Regions from separate parts of the Desulfovibrio sp. 7SRBS1 genome, predicted to be linked through region 2. Evidence: predicted binding sites of a transcription regulator. Region 2 holds the regulator's gene; the other holds the start of a gene.
The links. The regulator sigma-54, encoded in region 2, starts transcription at its own class of promoters, with help from an activator protein. The targets are predictions, from matches to a motif close to CTGGCACGGNNNNTGCTT.
Positions count from the first base shown of each region.

Region 1: a site for sigma-54 is predicted at 1,820-1,837, ahead of fliD (flagellar filament capping protein FliD). Genes of this name have one in related genera too.

Region 1 covers NZ_JBJKFD010000001.1:3,895,607-3,899,030, reverse strand. The annotation lists gene fliS (flagellar export chaperone FliS) at 1-61, opposite strand, end outside; gene fliD (flagellar filament capping protein FliD) at 78-1,766, opposite strand; gene ACI0FJ_RS17240 (flagellin) at 2,266-3,141, opposite strand.
Region 2 covers NZ_JBJKFD010000001.1:162,126-165,549, forward strand. The annotation lists gene ACI0FJ_RS00830 (adenosine-specific kinase) at 1-155, shown strand, start outside; gene rpoN (RNA polymerase factor sigma-54) at 492-1,943, shown strand; gene hpf (ribosome hibernation-promoting factor, HPF/YfiA family) at 1,973-2,518, shown strand; gene ACI0FJ_RS00845 (PTS sugar transporter subunit IIA) at 2,526-2,969, shown strand; gene rapZ (RNase adapter RapZ) at 3,082-3,424, shown strand, end outside.

The sequences.
Region 1 (3,424 bases), 3.7 Mb from region 2:
TATCCGCCGGTGTGGTTGTTGCAACCTGAGTCTGCAAATATTTTTGGGCAGCATTATTCATAAATCATCCCCCGGGGTTATCCTTTGGTCAATTGAGAAATCTGGCTTTGCAGCTGTGTCAGTATGCTGTTGTACTTGCCCAGCGTTGTTTCCAGCCGCGCCCATTTCATCTTGAGGGTTTTCTCCATAGAGGAGAGGCGGCGTTCTTCACGGTCTATCTTTTTATCAATGCCATCAATGATGTCCTGATAGTTGTCTTCCAGTACCTTAAGGGTTCCGTCGTTCTCGTTGGTCATCTCACCAAGAGTTTCAACCATCTCGCCAACCTTGCCGAGCTTGACCCGGATGGTTCCCTTATAGTCGGTCGTGTCGGAAAAGTCTGTTATCCGGATGGACATACCTTTGGCCGGTCCATCCGCAGCAGTCAGTTCCTTGGTGCTGGAATCGTACGTTGCAGGGTAACCGCCAATGGTGGCTCCGCTTTGCATAACTCCACCCGAGATGGAAAAACGGACATCATAGGATCCGGCCTGGGTGGTGCCTTTGATCAATGAACCAAAGATGAACTTGTCCGAATCGCTGACGCCTTCGTAATTGGCGGAAAAAAGATCGGCTACAGCGTCGAGGTGGTTGTCCAGTGCATCTTTGAGCTTTTCCTCATCAATAACCAGCAAGCCTTTGGTGGCGGAACCGGAATCGGCATCGGTAAGTATACCGAGCTGGGCGAGCGTAGAGTAGTAGTCTCCCTGTCCGGTGGATTTATCCCACGGCAGAAAACCAATTGCAGACACTGCTGTAACGTTTTCAAGCTTGCTTTCAATCATCTGCAGGCCATAGTTGCCTGTCAGCAAACTTCCCTTGCCCGTCGTCTTGTCAACCTCCGTCAACTTCTGAAGGGCCGTTCGTATCTCATTCACCTTGTCCACAAAGGCCTTGATGTTCTCCTTGATGGTTTCCTTATCCTGAGTGATCGTAATGTTGATCGTCTCGCCCACGTCCGCTTTTTTCAGGGTCAGCTTAACCCCTGGAATAATGTCGGTAATGTAGTTGGTATCACGCAGATAGTTGATGCCGTCCACATTCACCAAAGCGTCGTGCGCCGTCTTCATTCGGGGGACGGCGTCGGAAGTGAAGCCCGTCAGGGTCGTCGAACCATCAATGGAAATCTCATGGTCGCTGCCAAGGTCCATCCCGAGAATTCTGAGCCTGTAGACATCGTCGGCCATTTTCACGACTTCCGCCCGTATGCCGGGGTTGTCGCTATCTCGGGTAATGAGGTTGGCAAGGCCTTCAAGAGTCGTATTGGAAGCAACGTCCACGGTCACGGTATTGCCGTCGTAGGTATAGACGAACTGGCCGCCGTTGGAGGTCAAGATCGCATCTTCCGCAGTATAGTAATTCGCACTGATCCGCACTTCGTTTTCCGCCAGCAAACCGATGACGATGGAATGCGAACCTTCCATGGCATCGGCGTCGGCTGTGGCCGAAAGCGCAGTGCTGCTTGTGGACGAAACCGCCTTCTCCACAAATTCTTCAGGAGTATCCAATTTCTGCAGGGTACTTTTCAACTCCACCATGGTGGTGTTGAGCTCGTCGAAGGCCTTCATCTTGGTTTCCCAAGAAGCACGCCACGTTTCCATGCGTTTCTTCTGGATGCCCTCAACCTTGAGGAGCTGCTCGGTAATGGAATCGAAGTCCGTTCCGGAACCAAGCCCCGTAAAGTGGATACCTCCAGAAATCTGATCGCTACCCAGATCGTTGCTCATTACGTTTGTCTCCCAGGCATTAATTTCCTAACGGAACCTTGCACCTGGATGGAAAGCACAATACATGCCAACCTGTTCACTCCAGCGTGGCCTCCTGTCGGAAGCCGCTCAGGGCGCGTTTTGCGCGAGAAGTGAATGATTTCCATACCTATCTTATCGGCAACATATGAAATTTATTTACGGCCTACTGGTAATTTTGTCGGAATGAGGCGAAACGGCAGGGACTGAAAAAATAGAAATATTACGTCATCCGGCAGGATGAGGACGTTTTCAGGAAGCAAGACGGCTGATAAAAAAAGGAGAGCGGCAAATAAAAAATCAGAGAGCGAAACACAAAAAAGGATTCAAGCCCAAAGAAATTACAAACAACGCGTATTCTTCATATGCGAGGATTTGAATCCTTTGAAGCAACGACGTTATACTGCCGTTTTCAGCAAACTGAGGCCCGCCGAAGCGGGCCTCGCGGTTGTCCATAAACTTTGTGCGAACAGGGAACCTACTAGCCGCCGATGAGCTGCATAGCCATTCTGGGCAGGCTGTTGGCCTGGGAAAGCATGGCAGTTGCGGACTGGCTGAGGATCTGGTTGCGAACAAACTGGGTCATTTCCGTGGCAACGTCCACATCGGAGATCTGAGATTCTGCGGCCTGCAGGTTTTCAGCCTGGATCTGGAGGTTGGTGACGGTGTTTTCCAGACGGTTCTGCATCGCACCCAGATTTGCCCGAATCTTGTCCTTGGACACGATGGCTGCATTGATCTTGTCGAGAGACTTCTGCGCCAGCTCCTGAGTGGAGATGGAGTTACCGGCAGCCAGACCGACACCCAGGGCGGAAGCCGTGGAGTTGCCGATCTCGATGTGGTAGTAGTCTTCCGACGAATCGTTGCCGGAACCGAAGTGGACCTTCAGCTTACCGGTGGAAACCAGCCCCGAGCCGCTGTGCGTGCCGGACAGGTTGCCGTTGAGCAGATAGATGCCGTTGAAGTCCGTTGCGTTGGCGATACGTGTGATTTCCGAAGCCATTGCCTGGTATTCGGAGTCGATGATGCCTCTCTGCGTGGAGTTGTAAGTACCGGTCGAAGCCTGTTCGGCCAGTTCCTTCATGCGGATGAGCTTTTCATCGACGACGCCGAGCGCGCCGTCAGCAGTCTGAATCAGCGAAATAGCGTCGTTGGCGTTACGAACGCCCTGGTTGGTTGCGGTGATGTCGGCCCGCATCAATTCACGAATAGCCAGACCGGCGGCATCATCAGCAGACGAGGTGATGCGAAGACCAGATGACAGGCGGTTGGTGGACGTGCTCAATGCGTTGTACGCAGAGTTCAAGTTCCGAGTCGCAGTCATCGCCATCATGTTGTGATTAATTACCATTGCCATTTGTACTTCCTCCTTGAAGTAATTACCGGCTTCCTTGCCGGCAGTACCAAAATAAACGGGACCTTTTGTTTCAATGAACCACCGTTGACTGCCTCATCGTCCAGTAGGGAAAAAACTTTAGAAAAAAAGTGGTTTTTTTTATTCTTGCAGAAAATAAGTATAACATATTGATATTGCATATAAAAAATAAAACACAGCGTGCATGATTCAAAAAAAAGGGCCTGTGGCCCATTAATTTTTCCTCAACATCATCCACTCGGCAGCAAAACCAAATAAAAAACGG
Region 2 (3,424 bases):
GCACAGCCAACCCTGTACAGGTCATTGTGGCGGAAACCGATCAGGGGCGGGGGATTATGGGAGTAATTGACGGTTTTACTTCTGCCGGGATCGAAACCGAGGATGACATTGCCGCTCGCAAAGGATTTTTGCGGGCCATCGGATACAAGGCCTGAGCCTTTTTCTTAGAGCTGAAAGCGGGTAAAAAACAGCCCGTCATCGTGAGGTGGCGGGCTTTTTTTAGAATTGGAAAATGGGAAAGGGCGCATGAAGATTTCGTAGCGAAAAGGGGGAGACGACCTGGCAACCGCAGGGATGCTGCATTTTTTTCTTTTATGGGAACATTTTGGCCTTTTTGTTGCATACTGGGGCAGAGTATGGCATATTGGATTCACGAGTAACAGGTAGGGAAAAACCTGTAAGATCAGTCTTGTCGGGGCTTGTCGGAGTGCTTATTTTTTACTCTGGCCAGTTCCTGTACAGCTTTTTATCTGGAGATAACGTACTTCATAATGGGTCTCGAACTCAGGCAACAATTAAAGCTCACGCAACAGCTGGTGATGACGCCGCAGTTGCAGCAGGCTATCAAACTTCTTCAGCTTTCCCGCCTCGAATTGATGGAGACGGTGCAGCAGGAACTTCTGGAAAATCCTTTTCTGGAAGAAGGGCCTGTTGTCGCCGAAGTTTCCGGATCGGACGATGCGGGCGACGTGCAAACGTCGAAGGCGGAAGACGTTTCACCGGCTACGGCGGCTGATGAGTCTGTAACCGCTTTGCGTGATGCGGATTGGGAAGACTATCTTGGCGAGTTTTCAAGCACGGCCAAGCAGTCCATGTCCCGCAATGCCGAAGTGCCCGAAGAGGGCATGAGTTTCGAGGCTCGTCTTTCTTCCAAGCCATCTTTGGAAGGACACATCGCCTGGCAGATGCGTCTTTCCGACCTTACGGAACATGAAGTTCTCATCGGCGAACATATTATCGGCAACCTCGACAGGCTGGGCTATCTGCAGGCCGACGTGGAGGAAATCGCCAGCGAGACCGACTCGGACGTTGAAGATGTAGAGCGCGTTCTTCACCGCGTTCAGCGTCTCGATCCGGTAGGTATTGCCGCACGTACGCCCCGTGAGTGTCTTTTGATTCAGCTGGAAGTTGAAGAATACCAAGACCCTGTGCTTCTTTCCCTGGTCGGCGACCACCTGGAAGATCTGGAAAAGCGTCGCTACAAGCCGTTGTTGCGCAAGTTCAAGATGACCATGGAAGAGTTGCATGATTATCTTGAGACGATCCAGACCCTTGATCCCATGCCCGGAGCGAGTTTTGGATCTGAAGATCCTATTTACGTCAGCCCGGACGCCTATGTGTACAAGTACGAGGATGATTTTGTCATCGTGCTCAATGACGACGGGTTGCCCAAGCTGCAGATCAACGACTCCTACTCCGACAGCCTGAAGAGCGGCGGAGCCGGTGCGGACAAGGACTTTTTCCAAGAAAAGATGCGGTCTGCCGTCTGGCTTATGAAGAGCCTGTACCAGCGGCAACGTACCCTTTACAAAGTAATAGAAAGTCTGCTCAAATTTCAGAGGGATTTTTTCGAGGAAGGCGTAACGCGGCTCAAGCCGCTCATCCTCAAGGATGTGGCTGACGACATCTCCATGCACGAGTCGACGGTCAGCCGCATTACCACAAGCAAGTACGTGGCCACGCCGCACGGTACTTTTGAATTGAAGTTCTTTTTCAACAGCGCTTTGGATCTCGACGACGGCAGTCAGGTAGGTTCGGAAAGCGTGAAGGCGCTCATTAAAAAAATAGTGGACGACGAGAACCCCAAAAAGCCATTCTCTGACGAGAAGATCGCAGAAATGCTCAAGGAGAAACTACAGGTCAACATTGCCCGTCGGACTGTTGCCAAATACCGCACGGCGCTCGGCATTGCATCGTCGAGCAAGCGGAAGCAATATTTCTGAGTTGCGTAACCGAAATTAGGAGGTAGCCTATGAACATGGCGTTTAATTTCAAGAACTTCGAGCCCTCTGACCACTTGAAGAACTACGCCTCCAACCGGTTTGGCAAGCTGGCCAAGTACTTCAACAATCTGGAAAACGTAGACGTTCAGGTCAATTTGTCTGTGGAGAAGTTCAGGCAAATGGCGGAAGTCATTGTCGTTGCAGATAATCTGCATCTTTCCGCTTACGAGGAAAGCGAAGACATGTACGCCACCACCGACATGGTCCTGGACAAGGTCGTCGCCCAGGTGAAGAAGAGCAAGGCTAAGAAGCAAAGTCGCCGTGATGCCATGTCCGATAAGGTCGGGCGGATGGAGGCTGTGCTTACTGGCGGTTCGGACGATGGGAGCCGGAGGCCGGCCATCGTTCATTCGGACAAGTTTGAAGTAAAGCCCATGGACCTCGATGAGGCGGCCATGAAGCTTCATTCGCTCAATTACGAATTCCTTGTGTTTCGCAATGCCGCCAACGAGCGGGTAAACGTTTTGTACAAGCGGAACGACGGGGATTTTGGTCTTATCGACCCCGGGATGTAACACGATCATGAAACTTGGTGAGTATCTGGAACCAGAGTATGTGCTGGCCGACATGAAGGCTGAAAACAAGCAGGAGGCTTTGCGCGAACTGCTTGAACCTTTGCAAAACGTTCCCGGAGTGGACGTGCAGCATGCGCTGGACATACTTCTGGAAAGGGAAAGAATCGGCACGACGGGAATTGGAGATGGTATAGCCATTCCCCATGGCAAGCTTGAAGAACTGGAACGGATTCTGCTGATCTTTGGCCGCAGCGCCAAGGGGGTGGATTTCCAGGCCCTGGACCACAAACCATGTCATATTTTCTTCATGGTTCTGGCTCCGGAGCAGACCACGGGAACACACCTGCGAATATTGGCGCATATCTCGAGGCTGCTTAAAAACGAGGGCTTCAGAGACAGCCTTATGCAGGCCGACCCAGGCGAGCTTCATAAGCTTATCGCCGCGACCTAAGCGTCGTGCCGGAACAATGAAAACAGCAAGGGGTGCGGGGAAACCGCACCCCTTTTTTCTAAGCACGGGTAAAGTTGCAGCAAAGGATGCTGGAGCCGTGCAGGAGGGTGCGATGACTGATGAGGATGCGACCGAAAAATTGACCGTGGTCATACTTTCCGGGCTTTCCGGGGCAGGAAAGAGCACGGCCTTGCATGTCTTTGAGGATATAGGATTTTTTTGCGTGGACGGCCTTCCCGCCAGCATGATTCCCCGCCTTGTCGAATTGTACTCCGGGCAGGGGGGCGAAGGGCAGACCCGCTACAAAGGGCTGGCTTTGGGGATGGACATCCGCCAGCGCGATTTCCTCAAAACATGGCGCGCCACGGAAGACGAACTCTTCACCATGAACATCAGTCTGCATCTGCTGTATCTGGAGGCGGAGGAGACCGAGCTTACACGCCGCTATCACCAGA